Linked DNA regions of Armatimonas rosea. The protein of the gene in region 2 interacts with the protein of the main gene of each other region in a pairwise test. Links are inferred from orthologs where the notes say so. Each region holds a gene or a part of one and is shown on either strand. Other genes may lie near its edges.

Region 1 (5,258 bases), on a different replicon or contig from region 2:
CGCTCAGCGGCCCCAAACTCGAGATAGCTGTAACGCTGGCGTAACGGGCTCGGGCTACTCTAGCGTCATGAGCGAGACAGAGCTACGCCGCTGGGCGCTAGAGCAACTCCAGCAACTCCTGGCACTCCCCTCGGAGCCGGCTAGAGCTCGGCAAGGGTCGCGATTACCCGTGTCGGAGCCAGCCCAGGAGGCGCGGCTGCAGCCTGCTCCCGTGTTCCCACTCCCGTCAGCACCAGAGCCGTAGGAACCCCACAGCGGTTGCCACAGAGAATATCGGTGTCGAGGCGGTCCCCCACCATCACGGCATCGTCGGGAGAGACTCCGGCGAGCTGCAAGAGAAGCTGAAGCCCCAGCGGCTCGGGCTTGCCCATGGTGAGCGGCTCGCGCTCCGCCGCTGTGGCGATGGCGGCGACAATGCTCCCCCCACCGGGGATCACCCCCTGCTCGACCGGGTACTGGCCATCGCGGTTGGTGGCGATAAAGGTCGCGCCACGCAAGAGGCACTGCTGGGCACGGCGCAGGGTCTCGTAGCGGAAGTCCTTGTCCAGCCCCACCACGACATAAGAACACGCCAGGTCACGCTCCTCCGGGTCGGCGACACTCACGACCTCGATCCCAACCCGCCCGAGCTCGTCGTGGATTCCCGGTCCCCCCACCGCAAAGACCGACTTTCCCGCCGCCCCCTGCTGCTGGAGATAGGCCGCGGTGATCGAGGCGCTGGTGGCGATCTCACTCTCCTGGGCAGGCATCCCTAGGCGCGTGAGCTTCTCGACATAGACCCGCCGTGGCTGACTGGAGTTGTTGGTGAGAAAGTAGAGACGCTTACCGGCGGCACGTAGCCGGGCGATGGCTTCCGGTGCTCCGGGCACGACACTCTCGCCGCGCCAGAGGACACCGTCCAGATCAAAAACATAGATAGAAGGCACAGGGCATTGTACCGCGTGTCAGATTTTGGTATATTTTCTCCATCTTCTCCCTCCCTTTTCAAGGAAACAGCAATGCCTCTTTCACTACTTCTCCTTCCGCTTGCCGCTCTGGTCGCACCCGCGCCCCGCTTTCAGGCCGACACGCCCGATCCCGCTGTCATGGCCAAGATTCGCGAGGAGGGCCTCAAGCGCTCCCAGCTTCCCCAGCACCTCGCGTATCTCACCGATGTGATTGGCCCCCGCCTGACCGGCTCGCCCGGCCTACTACGCGCCAATGAGTGGACTAAGAATAAGATGATCGAGTGGGGTCTCGATGCCCGCCTGGAGCCTTGGGGCCCCTTTGGCCGTGGCTGGACCTGCGATAAGTTCACCGCCAGTGTCGTGGGGCCGACCGCCTTCAACCTAATCGCCGCCCCGCGCGCCTGGTCCACGGGCTGGTCAGGGACCGCCGATGTGGTCTTTGTCGATGCCGATAGCCCCGAGGCGCTCGCCAAGTTCAAGGGCAAGCTCAAGGGCAAGATCGCCCTGGTCAGCCCGATCAAGGAGCTTCCCGCACACTTCACACCGCAGGGCTCACGCTACACCGACGAGCAGCTCGCGGCGATGGCATCGGGAGCTCTGGCCGGTAGTGGACGTCCCCGACAAGGTGGCGGTGGTGGCGGCGGGCTTGGTGCGGACATGACCGACGAGCAGCGGGCCGCTTTCCAGGCACGCATGCGCCAGGCACAGATGGTCGGGCAGATCCTGGCCTTCTGCAAGGCCGAGGGCGCGGTGGCGACTCTCTCCCAGGCACGCTCGGGCGATGGCGGAACGATCTTTGTCGAGCAGGCGACTGTGCCCCAGGTGCCCACCGCCCGTGAGCGCGAGGAGGTACGCCAGCCCGGTGCTCCCCGCGCCCCACGCCTGAACGCCTACCAGGTGGCGGCAGAGAAGCTGATGATCCCCCAGATCGCGGTCGGGGCGGAGCACTACAACCGGATCGTGCGGATGGTACAGGCCGGTGAGAGCGTCAGCGTGGCGCTCGATCTCAAGGTCCACTTCAACGGCGATGACAAGAGCATGGCCTACAACACGATCGGCGAGTGGAAGGGCACCGACAAGGCCGATGAGATTGTCATGGCCGGCGGCCACCTCGACTCCTGGCACACCGGCACGGGCGCGACCGACAATGCCTGTGGGGTGAGCGTGGCGATGGAGGCGGTGCGCATCCTAAAGGCAATCGGGGTCAAGCCGCGCCGGACGATCCGGGTGGGCTGCTGGAGCGGCGAGGAGCAGGGCATCTTTGGCTCCGCCGCCTACGTGAAGGCACACTTTGGCACCGCCACCGCTCCCGGCGCAGAGCACGCCAAGTTCTCCGGCTACTTCAACCTCGATAATGGCACCGGTAAGATTCGCGGGGTCTACTGCCAGGGCAACACCGCAATCATGCCGCTCTTCGCCCAGTGGCTCACGCCCTTTGCGGATCTCGGAGCGACCACGGTGACCGCACGCAACACTGGCGGAACCGACCACCTCTCGTTCAACTCCGCGGGGCTCCCCGGCTTCCAGTTCATCCAGGACACGATCGAGTACGATGCCCGGACCCACCACTCCAACATGGATACCTTTGATCGGGTCCAGATCGAGGACATGAAGCAGGCCGCGACGGTTCTTGCTGCCTTCCTCTACAACGCCGCCATGCGCGACGACAAGCTCCCGCGCAAGCCCGCTGCTCCCGCCGGGCAGTAGGCCCCCTCACACCTCAGGCAGGCTACACTTTCTCCAAGCGAGCGTAGCCTGCCACGAGCTTCTTGATCCCCACATTGGGAAACGCGACCGAGACCTGGGCCTCGTCGCCGCTTCCCGTACACGCCACCACGACGCCCTGCCCAAAGACCGCATGACGCACCTTCTCCCCCGGCCGGAAGGGAGCATCCAAAAGCCCCTTTCCCAGTGAGGTACGAACGCCCGGGAGAGGGGTTTGGGGAGAGGTTGGCTGGGCCAAAGCCGAGGCTGTGGGAGTCGGAACGCTCGCCAGGTCCCGCTGCTTGCTCTTGAGGAAGGTGGGGAGACGCGCGCCCTGAGGGATCGCGAGGCGCTCGATGGCGATATCTCGCAAGAAGCGCGACGGCGGATTGAACTGAACATTGCCAAAGATCGTCCGGCGGGTGGCAAACGTGAGATAGAGCTCCTGCTGGGCGCGGGTGATCCCGACATAGGCCAGGCGGCGCTCCTCCTCGATGGCGGAGTCGCTCTGGAGCGAGCGGAAGTGCGGGAAGATGCTCTCCTCCATCCCGATCAGAAAGACCACCGGAAACTCTAGCCCCTTGGCCGAGTGGAGGGTCATCAGCACCACACACTCCACACCGCCCTCCCCGAGCTTGTCCACATCGGCGATCAGCGCGGTCTGCTCTAGAAACGCCCGCAGCGACGGGTCCTCGGTGCTGTCTTCAAACTGGCGCGTCACCGAGAGGAGCTCCTGGACGTTCTCCACGCGGCTCTGGGCCTCGACGGTCTTCTCCCGCTCTAGGTCCCGCACAAAGCCGGTCTCCTCAATCAGGCGCTCGACCAGCTTGGTGAGCGGCAGGGTCTCGCGCTCGCTCCGCAGGTGCATGAGCAGCGCCACAAAGCTCTCCACCGCCTTCTTCAGACTCGGCTTGAGCCCCAGCGCATTGATATCGGCGAGCGCCTCCCAGATCGTGCAGTTCAGCGCCAGTGCCCGCTCCTCCAGCTTGGCCCAGGTCCCCGCCCCGATCCCCCGCGCCGGGACATTGACGATGCGCTTGAGGGAGATGGAGTCGAAGGGATTGTGGATCACCTTGAGGTAGGCGAGCAGGTCCTTGATCTCCTTGCGCTCGTAGAACCGGACGCCCCCAATAATCGTGTAGGGAATCCGGTGGTTGATGAAGATCTCCTCCAGCATACGGCTCTGGGCGTTGGTGCGGTAGAGAATCGCAAAGTCCGAGAGCCTGCGCTCCCCCGCCTCCACCGCCTCGCGGATCACGGTCGCAACATAGACCGCCTCCTCTTGCTCGTTGATCGCCTCAAGGAGCCGAATCGCCTCACCATCGCCATTATCGGTCCAGAGCTTCTTATCTTTTCGCCCCCGGTTCTTGGAGATAACATCGTAGGCAGTATCCAGGATTGTTTTTGTGGATCGGTAATTTTGTTCTAGCTTAATTACTTGAGCGTCTTGATAATCTGACTCAAAGTTCAAAATAATCTGAATATCTGCGCCTCGCCACCCGTAAACTCCCTGATCCTCATCTCCCACTACACAGAGATTGTTCTTTCCACCGGAGAGAAGTTGCGTTAATTTGTATTGCGCATGGTTAACGTCCTGGTACTCATCCACTAAGACATAGCGAAACTTACTCTGGTAGCGCTCGCGAACGTCCTCGCGCTGCTGGAGCATGCGCACGGCTTTCCCGATTAGATCGTCGAAATCGAGGGCGCGGTTCATGGTCAGCTTCTCTTGGTAGAGCGTGTAGAGCCGCGCGACCACGTTCTCGAAGTGCCCAGAGAAGTGCTTGGTGAAGTCCTCGGGGGCGACCAGCTTCTCCTTGGCACGGGAGATCAGCGAGAGCACCGCGCGGGGCGCGTACTGGCGGTCGTCGAGGTTGAGCTGGTGCAGACACTCCTTCATCAGCGTCATCTGATCGTCGTCGTCGTAGACCACAAAGTCCCGCTCTAGGCCGATACTGCTGCCGTTCTCGCGGAGCAAGCGGGCGCAGGTGGAGTGGAAGGTCCCCACCCACATCTCCTTGGTCACCCCCTCACCTAGGAGCTTTTCGAGGCGCTCGCGCATCTCCTTGGCGGCCTTGTTGGTAAAGGTCACGGCCAGGATATTGCGCGGCCGGACTCCCTGGTGCAGGATGAGATAGGCGATTCGGTGGGTCAGCACGCGGGTCTTGCCCGAGCCTGCCCCCGCAAAGATGAGAAGGGGGCCCTCGGTGTGGAGTACCGCGGAGCGCTGTACCGGGTTGAGAGACGCAAGCAGGGGGTCGTCGTTTTCGATCACGGCGCTTATTATACGCCAAAGTGGCCCCCCAGGAATACTCTTGTTTGCTTCTAGCACTTCACGCCACATTGGTATATACTGCTCACGAACTCTATGCTATCCCCGATTGATCCCCACGATCCCACTCCACGGCATCAGCAGGCCTATAATCGCCTCCTTGAGCAGATTCGCGCGGGGCACTGGCAAGTAGGCGAGAAGATTCCCTCAGAGCTGGAGCTTGCCGCGGATCTTGGGGTCGCCAAGCTGACCATCCACCGCGCGGTGCAGACCCTGGCACGCGACGGCTGGGTGACACGGAGCGTGGGGCGTGGGACCTATGTTACTGCCCCTGT
Region 2 (7,580 bases):
GAGACAGCAAGATAGACACCTGGTGGGTCTTTTTCCCGCGTAAAGGCGTAGGCATTGTCGATGCGCCATCCCCCACGCTTCACCTGTTCAATCACCGATCTCTGGAAGGCGTTGGACGAGAGTTTGGACAGCAGCTCCTGCTCTTTTGTGGAGTAGACCACCGGAGTTTTCTGGGCCAGGAGGCGTGCGGTGTGGAGGCTCTCTAGCTGCTGTAGGAGGCTCAAGCGCCCCTGTGCCGAGATAGGATACGCCAGCTTGAGTGTGGATGTCCCTGGCTTATCTAAGGAAGCAAAAAACGAGATTCTTGTCTCGGGGAGCTGCCTCTGAAGTGTTGCCTTGAGCTCGCGCTCGGCAAGCTCACGTGGCTGTGCGAGGAAAAACTCGGCGCTGGTCGAGTAGAGAGTGACTTTTTCCTGGAAGAAGAAGGCGATTGTGCTCTCCGTACTGTGCGTGTCTTTTGCGAGGAGCTGCACAAAGTAGGGAGGGTTGAGCGCCGACGAGTCTTTCTTCTCCAGCTTCGATACGGTAAACCGATTCGCCGCCAGCACTCTGAGGTGCTCTTGGATACTGGCTTTGAAGGCATCGTCCAGAGCGAGCGTGTCGAGCTCGGGGGAGGGCTTTCCCACCAGCTGCTCGGCAGCGCGCTGGAGCGTGGTGAGCGTCTCGCGGTACCAGGCTTTGGGTGGGGTTGCCACCGTGCTGGTGAAGCTCAAATTCGCGATATTCCTGCCATCGCTTGAGCCCAGATAGAGCTGCTCCAGCCCCGGAAAGGCCGTCGCAAGCTGTTTTTTGAGCGTCTCACTCTGGTCGTAGAGCGCATCGCTGAGGGGCACATTTAGGTGGAGCTTCACCTGAGCTGGCTGAAAGACCACCACGAGTGTGTAGGGAGAGCCCGGGTGCTTGAGCTCGACCACGCCACGGGTGTTTGCCGGTGCGCTTGCCTGGCTCAGCGTGTAGCCGAGGCGCTTGAGCTCGGCCGCGGCGGCTTGAATCTCGGGCGCGAGCGTCGCTAGCTTCGCCTCCGGAGTCTGTGAGGGAGCCCAGATAAAGGCGGGGAGAGGGAGAGGAGGCATGGCTCTATCCCCTGATGTCTTTCTCGCCGTTGAGCAGTTTATCGGTCTCCTCACCGACGGCATTGACAAAGTAGATCAGGTCTTTGAGCGTGGTGGAGAGCGTGTCGCCTTTCTCCGAAGTCTCTTTCAGGCCTGTGGCATCGAAGTGTACCCCGAAGCGAAGCGCCCAGACTCCCTTGGTGTCTTTAAAGAGATAGAACTCCCCCAGCTTCTTGGACTGCGTGAACACTTTGCGTATCGTCGCTTCATCGGGTGGGGTATCTTTGTTCACCCAGACAGTCGTGTAGATCGTGTGGGTAACCAGGCCACCGGGCTTGCCGGGGGCAATGGTGACAAAGATTTTTTGCTGGCGGTTGTTGGGATGGTCAAAGAGCAGGGCGAAGCTCAGACCGCTTTGACTGAGCTCGTACCTGAGGCTCGTGGCATCCAGGGCACTCTTCAGGCGGGCTTTGGTAGCATCGTCGGCCTGCGGGGGCGCGACACATAAAGCTAAGGCAGCTAGGGCGGGAAGAAAGGGTGTCAGCATCAGAGTTTGTCCTCCTGGGCGGGGCTAAGTTCTTTTTCCAGGTTGTCTGCGGTGCCTGCCACCAAGTTCAGGTACTCCTTGAGGGTCTCGGGCAGTGCATGGGTGGCAAGTGTGGCCCGAAAGCGAATGCGCCAGTTTTTTTGGTTCTCGTTGGGAGCCTCTAGCACCAGCCCCCCGATCGTAAACCGTCTCTGAAACACACTCAGGAGCTGCTCGGCACGGGGGGGCTCTGGGGAGTCGTAGCAGAGTGAGTAGAGTTCCTGCACCTTCAGTTTGTTGTAGGTATAGACCTCTTTTCGGATATAGGCTGTCTGGCTGCGCTTTGTGTCGCTGAAGTTGTACTTGAGCTTGTAGAATTTGCCGATATCGGTGTTGCTCAGCCTACTTTCTTTGAGTGTTGCGCCCAGTGGATCGCTTGGTGCGGAGACGGGGGCCTCGCCACGGTTTTGCTCGATCAAAGTGAGCGCTTTTTTCGTCTCCGCGAGCGCGTCCACGACGTTCTTAGCCGTTGCTTCAGAGAGCTCTACCTGCACGCTGGCGTAGGTCTTGCCATTGGACTCGTAGCAGCTGAGTATGATACTTGGGCACTTCTCTTTGAGCAGAGGGCCGTAGCGGGCATACGCCGCCGCCTTAGCCTCTGGCACCAGAGTCTCGCGCTCCACTGTGCTATCGTCTTCTGTGTAGAAGGTTAGGGAGATTTTTTCTTTCCCATCGGGCGAGAGGAGGTCTACCGTGGTGGCGCTTCCGACAAGAACGAGATCGTCTTCTTCCACACGAGTGCGCTTGTAGCCCGCTTTCTTGAGTGCCGCTAGAGTGTCCTTATGGGTGCTGGTGAGGGGCATGTTTTTTAGGTCGGCGTCCTCATCGAGACGAGGGATCGTGTAGATCAGAGCAGGTAGGGTGGGCACAATGGGTAGCAACATCACTCTCTCCTTAGTTGTGTCTTGGTTAGGTTGCATTATATGCACCAACGTTACGACAGCGTTACAGGTGAGGTACACTAGTTGGGAAAATACCAGGGGCCGGGTTTCCGGCCTTTTTGTCTGTCTGGAAGGAAGTTAATGCAATGAGCGGGAAGGCGAACTTTGACCCGTCGAAGGATGCGGATGTTGTTGTGATCGGGGCGGGGCCGGGCGGCTATCCGGCGGCCAAGCGTGCGGCGCAGCTGGGCGCGCGGGTGGTCTGCATCGAGGCGGATAACCCGGGAGGCACCTGTCTGAACTGGGGCTGCATCCCCACCAAGACCATGATTGGCTCGGTCGCGGCGCTCCATACCCTCAAGCACGCCAAGGACTTCGGTCTCACGGCGGAGAATGTCGGCTACGACTTTGGGGCTGTCATGGGCCGCAAGGATAAGATCGTCACCGGCCTCAACAAAGGGGTGGAGTTCCTGCTCAAGAGTGTCAAGGTCAAGCATGTCGCCGGCTACGGCAAGATCCTGGACAAGAACACGGTCGAGGTGACCAAGGCCGATGGCTCGGTGGAGAAGATCACGACCGCCAATATCATCATCGCCACGGGCTCTGTTCCCAGCAAGGTGCCGATTCCCGGTGTGGACAGCGCCGATATCTGGGTGGACAACGCGACCGTCAAGGCCAAGAAAGCCGCGGGGACTCTGGCAACCGGTGCGCTCTGGACCAGCAACGAGGCCGTCAGCGCCAAGGATGTCCCGGGTGAGCTTGTCATTGTCGGGGGCGGTGTCATTGGGGTGGAGTTTGCCTATGTCTACGCCGGCCTGGGCTCGAAAGTGACCGTGCTGGAGTTTCTACCACGCATCATCGCCAACCTGGATGAGGACCTCTCCAAGGAGCTGACCAAGAGCCTCAAGAAGCAGGGGGTGGCCATTCAGACCGGTGTCAAGGTCACTCGTGTGGAGGACAAAGACGGCAAAAAAGAGGTGTTCTTTGCCGGTGAAGACGGCGTGGAGAAGAGCCTGCCTGCCGATGTGGTGCTGATCGCCACGGGCCGCACGCCCTTTACCACCGGCCTCGGGCTAGAGAACGTGGGGATCGCGCTGGGCTCGCCCAAGGGCCGCGCGGCGATCGCGGTCAACAACAAGCTGGAGACCAGCGTCCCGGGCATCTACGCGATCGGGGATGTGATCGGCTCCGGGCTGGCGCACACGGCCACCGCGGAGGGGCTTGTCGCGGCGGAGAATATCTGCGGCCATGCGGCGACCATGAGCTACAAGGCGATCCCAAGCTGTATCTACACCGAGCCCGAGGTGGCAGCTGTTGGCCTCACCGAGGCGCAGGCAAAAGAGCAGGGCTACGAGGTTAAGACCGGGACCTTCCCCTTCCGCAACCTTGCCAAGGCCATGGCGATCAACCAGACCGAGGGCTTTGTCAAGGTGGTCGCCGAGGCCAAGTACGGTGAGATCCTGGGAGTGCATATTATCGGCCCCCATGCCACCGACCTCATCATGGAGGCGGTCGTGAGCATCCAGCTGGAGAACACGGTCGAGGAGCTGATGAAGACCGTCCACTCCCACCCCAGCCTCGCCGAGGCGATGGGGCAGGCCAATGAGGATGTCAAGGGCCTGGCGATCGACAAGTAGCATGGCCGGGGACTAAAAGCCCCGGCAGCAGGTTAGGAGCGTCCCGTGGACGCGTGAAACGCGAGCCGTTTCCGCGGCCTCGGGGCGCTTTTGGGGCAAGGGAGCCTTCTATGTGGTCAAGAGAGCTTTGTTTCTTCGGGCGCTGGGACCTACGCGGCAAGGAGCGGGCTGTCACGGTCAACAGCGGCAGCTATGTCAAGGCACGCTTCTCGGGAAGTAGCCTCACGGTGAGCTTTGATCTCTCCCTCAACAGACCCCACTGCGAGTGTACTAAAGAGGGCTCGTACCCGACGATCGCTTGGCAGATGGATGGAGGGGAGTGGCACGAGGCCGAGCTCGCCGCTAGCGTGACGCTGGCGGAGGGGCTGGGCAAGGGAGCGCATACCGTGATGCTGATGGTGCGCGGCCTCGATGAGCACCAGAGCCGCTGGAGCCCGCCGCTGGTGGCAAGTGTCACCTTCACGGGCTTTGTTACAGAGAAGCTAGAGCGGGCGCTCCCGCAGTGGAGAAAGCCCAAGCTGACGATGGAGTTTCTGGGCGACAGCATCACCGAGGGTGTGATTGTCAACGAGGGGCGCGCGGGTGTGCTTCCGGGGATTCCCTTTACCTGGCCCTGGCTCGCGGATGCGCGGCAGTCGTATGCGGCGCAGACCGCGCTCGCGCTGGGGGCGGAGTGGCGTCAGGTAGGGTTTGGCGCGACGGGCCTCAAGCGGGTGGGGAGCGGTGGGGCACCCGGAGCGCTGGATGCCTTTGACTTTGTCTACGCGGGCTGTCCTCGTGACCGCTGGCAGCCCGATATCGTGGTGATCAACCAGGGAACCAATGAGTCGTCGATGCCACCGGTTGACTACCAGCGGCTCTATGCCCAGTATCTGGCGCAGATACGCCGTGCCTACCCCAAGGCAAAGCTTGTCGCGCTACGGCCCTTTGTGGGAGCGCAAGAAGCGCCGATCAAGGCCGCGGTGGTGGAGCGAAATGCGGCGGGAGACTCTCGGGTCTACTACCTAGACAGTGCCGGCTGGTACGAGGGACCGCTCCATCCCACGGTTACCGGGAGTGCCGCCCTGGCAGAAAAACTGGTACGTGCGCTCGAGGCTCAGGTGCTTCCGCACGAGGCTGTTGGGCGGGCTTGACAAAATCTAAGCGTTTAGATAGACTATAAATCTGGGTGAACAAAGACGCTGTTTACTAAACTGCTACGAAAATGAAGCAACCAAAACGGAATCCACTTCTTCTCTATATGGCCGCAGGTATTGCTATTCTCTTCTCCGTGTTGATGACACGCTCGATTGAGAAGCAGAGTGCGGGTGTTGAGTTTGAGCTGGAGCCCCTGAAGAAGCCTGGCACGGTGACGCCACAGGGGGACAAGATCTATGCCAGTAGTGGACGGGTACAGCCGGACCCTTTTGCGGAACCAGAAGAGGCCCGAAAATACATGCGTAAGATTGCACTGCGGTACAATTCTTATCGGGAGTTACCTGAGGCAGACCAGCGGCTCTTTCGAGGGCTTGGTGGTGGACAAGGGGAGCTAATCTACGCTTTCATGCGTAAGGAAGCACTCCACCTTAAAACAAGCACGGGAACAAAGTAGGGTGGCCAAGGGGGTCATACACACTGCGGATTGCTCCGCAAACTGTTTCAACAGAGAGGTATTTTTTATGCGTAGAGGTTTTACTCTTATCGAGCTCCTCGTCGTGATCGCAATCATCGCGATTCTGGCGGCAATCCTCTTCCCTGTCTTTGCACAGGCACGAGAGAAGGCTCGGCAGACGGCTTGTATCTCCAATGGTAAGCAGATCGGTACTGCGACCATGATGTATGTACAGGACTACGACGAGACCTATCCTTGTGGGTGGGGATCTCAGGACAGCGGCCGCACCATGTGGCGCAACGTCCTCCAGCCCTACATCCAGCGTGCGAAGACCGACCAGGTGGACATGTACAACATGGCCGGTGCAAGCCGCAACTCGGTCTATGTCTGTCCCAGCCAGCCCGGCTCGCCGGCGGACTACGGTCCCACGTCGTATGGCTACAACTACCAGGGTGGTCTGACCCAGGGGTGGCGCGACTACGGCGGTGGCCAGGGTGGGTTCCCCGGAGCCAGCATGGCGGGTATCAACCAGCCGGGCAACCTGATTGCCTATGCCGAGTCGGGTGAGGTCGGCGGACCGAGCAAGCCCCTGGATCCCTTCTTCAACGACGGCTCTCCGGGCTGGACCGGCTGTGGTGGTCAGGAGACCTCTCCTTACCGCTTCAACCCTGAGGTCTGGAAGGAGCGCTGGAGTGTGGACTGGGGTGTAGGACAGCCCGGTGGTGAAGACTGGGGTGACTGCCGCAACGGTGGTCGCCGCCCCATGCCGCGCCACGCCAAGATGTGGACCGCGATCTTCGCCGATGGCCACACCAAGGCGATCCCTGCCAACAAGATGCGGGAGATGGGGCCCAACAACCCCGTTAGCATGCTGCACAACAACTAGTACTGCTCAGGCATCATGCCCGAAAAAAACACGACCATGGGGGGAGCGAAAGCTCTCCCCATTTCTACCAAGAAGATATTTTTTCTCAGCCTGCTGGGCATCACGATTGTCGCGGCGGGCTGGGGAGTTCCGCGCCACCCCGCCGTCCTGGAGTGGCGCTATCAGCGTATGTCTCTCGCGGAGCTTGCTAAAGCACGGGGAGCACGCCAGGACGATGTCGCACTCTTGTACTACCATGCTCTTGCCCTGATTCGGCAGGGGCGCCTTGTGGAGGCCGAGCCTCTCCTTGCGATTGCGGTGGAGAGAGAGCCCCGTGAGCCCCGCTACCGCGATGCTTGGGCCAGGGCGCTTCTCGATCGTGGGTTTGTCTCCACGGCGTTTGGACAGCTCAAACAATTTGTGGGGACACAGCCCCAGCTCCCCGAGGCACACTATCTGATGGGCCGCTTCTACCTGACCCAAGGTGCGATGGATAAGGCCGTCACCGAGCTGACCGAGGCACTCCGGCTACGCCCACAGTACCCTGACGCCCACAGCCTCCTCGCCGCTGCCCACGAGGACCTGGGAGAGCTTCCCCTTGCCTTAAAAGCCGCTCAAGACGCAGCCCAGCAGGCCCCGGATGCGGTTGCCAACCAGCTCCTGCTCGCCTCGCTTCTGGAGCGCACCAACCAACCCGAGAAAGCACGTCCTGTCTTTGAGCGTGCTCTACAGCTTGCTCCCCAAGACCCCGTGGCAATGCGGGAGGTGGCGCGCTTTCTCAGTGACCAAGCACGGACTGCAACCGACCGTGAGCGAGCTCTCGGCCTGGCGCGTGCTGCCCAGCAGAAAGCCCCCGAAGACCTCGCACTCAATGGGCTCTTGGGAGGGTTGCTCCTGGCCCAAGAGAAGCCTGCGGAGGCGGTGCCGTTCTTACTGAAAGCGGCACAAGGCACTCTCGATAATCCCGT

Evidence for each region. The genes of interacting proteins can lie anywhere in the genome.
Region 1: the proteins of lpdA (region 2) and pcrA interact in binary tests that used the Escherichia coli proteins (3 or more experiments, as listed by UniProt). The link is inferred for Armatimonas rosea from one-to-one orthologs.

Annotation. Positions count from the first base shown.
Region 1 is NZ_JACHGW010000002.1:1,333,297-1,338,554, reverse strand. Bases 2,302-5,258 are described here. They hold pcrA (DNA helicase PcrA), read right to left. Parts: upstream 4,927-5,258; coding sequence 2,677-4,926; downstream 2,302-2,676. Other genes in these bases: HNQ39_RS14135 (GntR family transcriptional regulator), read left to right, coding at 5,020-5,258; HNQ39_RS29630 (M20/M25/M40 family metallo-hydrolase), read left to right, coding at 2,302-2,654. Outside these bases: HNQ39_RS14150 (phosphoglycolate/pyridoxal phosphate family phosphatase), read right to left, coding at 141-926; more of HNQ39_RS29630, read left to right, coding at 999-2,301. UniProt on the Escherichia coli protein: A helicase with DNA-dependent ATPase activity. Unwinds DNA duplexes with 3'-5' polarity. Translocates on single-stranded DNA with 3'-5' polarity. Initiates unwinding more efficiently from a nicked substrate than double-stranded DNA.
Region 2 is NZ_JACHGW010000001.1:712,703-720,282, forward strand. Bases 1,934-4,910 are described here. They hold lpdA (dihydrolipoyl dehydrogenase), read left to right. Parts: upstream 1,934-2,665; coding sequence 2,666-4,156; downstream 4,157-4,910. Other genes in these bases: HNQ39_RS03175 (hypothetical protein), read right to left, coding at 1,934-2,522; HNQ39_RS03185 (GDSL-type esterase/lipase family protein), read left to right, coding at 4,267-4,910. Outside these bases: HNQ39_RS03165 (hypothetical protein), read right to left, coding at 1-1,073; HNQ39_RS03170 (hypothetical protein), read right to left, coding at 1,078-1,599; more of HNQ39_RS03175, read right to left, coding at 1,599-1,933; more of HNQ39_RS03185, read left to right, coding at 4,911-5,289; HNQ39_RS03190 (hypothetical protein), read left to right, coding at 5,361-5,747; HNQ39_RS03195 (DUF1559 family PulG-like putative transporter), read left to right, coding at 5,815-6,633; HNQ39_RS03200 (tetratricopeptide repeat protein), read left to right, coding at 6,649-7,580. UniProt on the Escherichia coli protein: Lipoamide dehydrogenase is a component of the glycine cleavage system as well as of the alpha-ketoacid dehydrogenase complexes.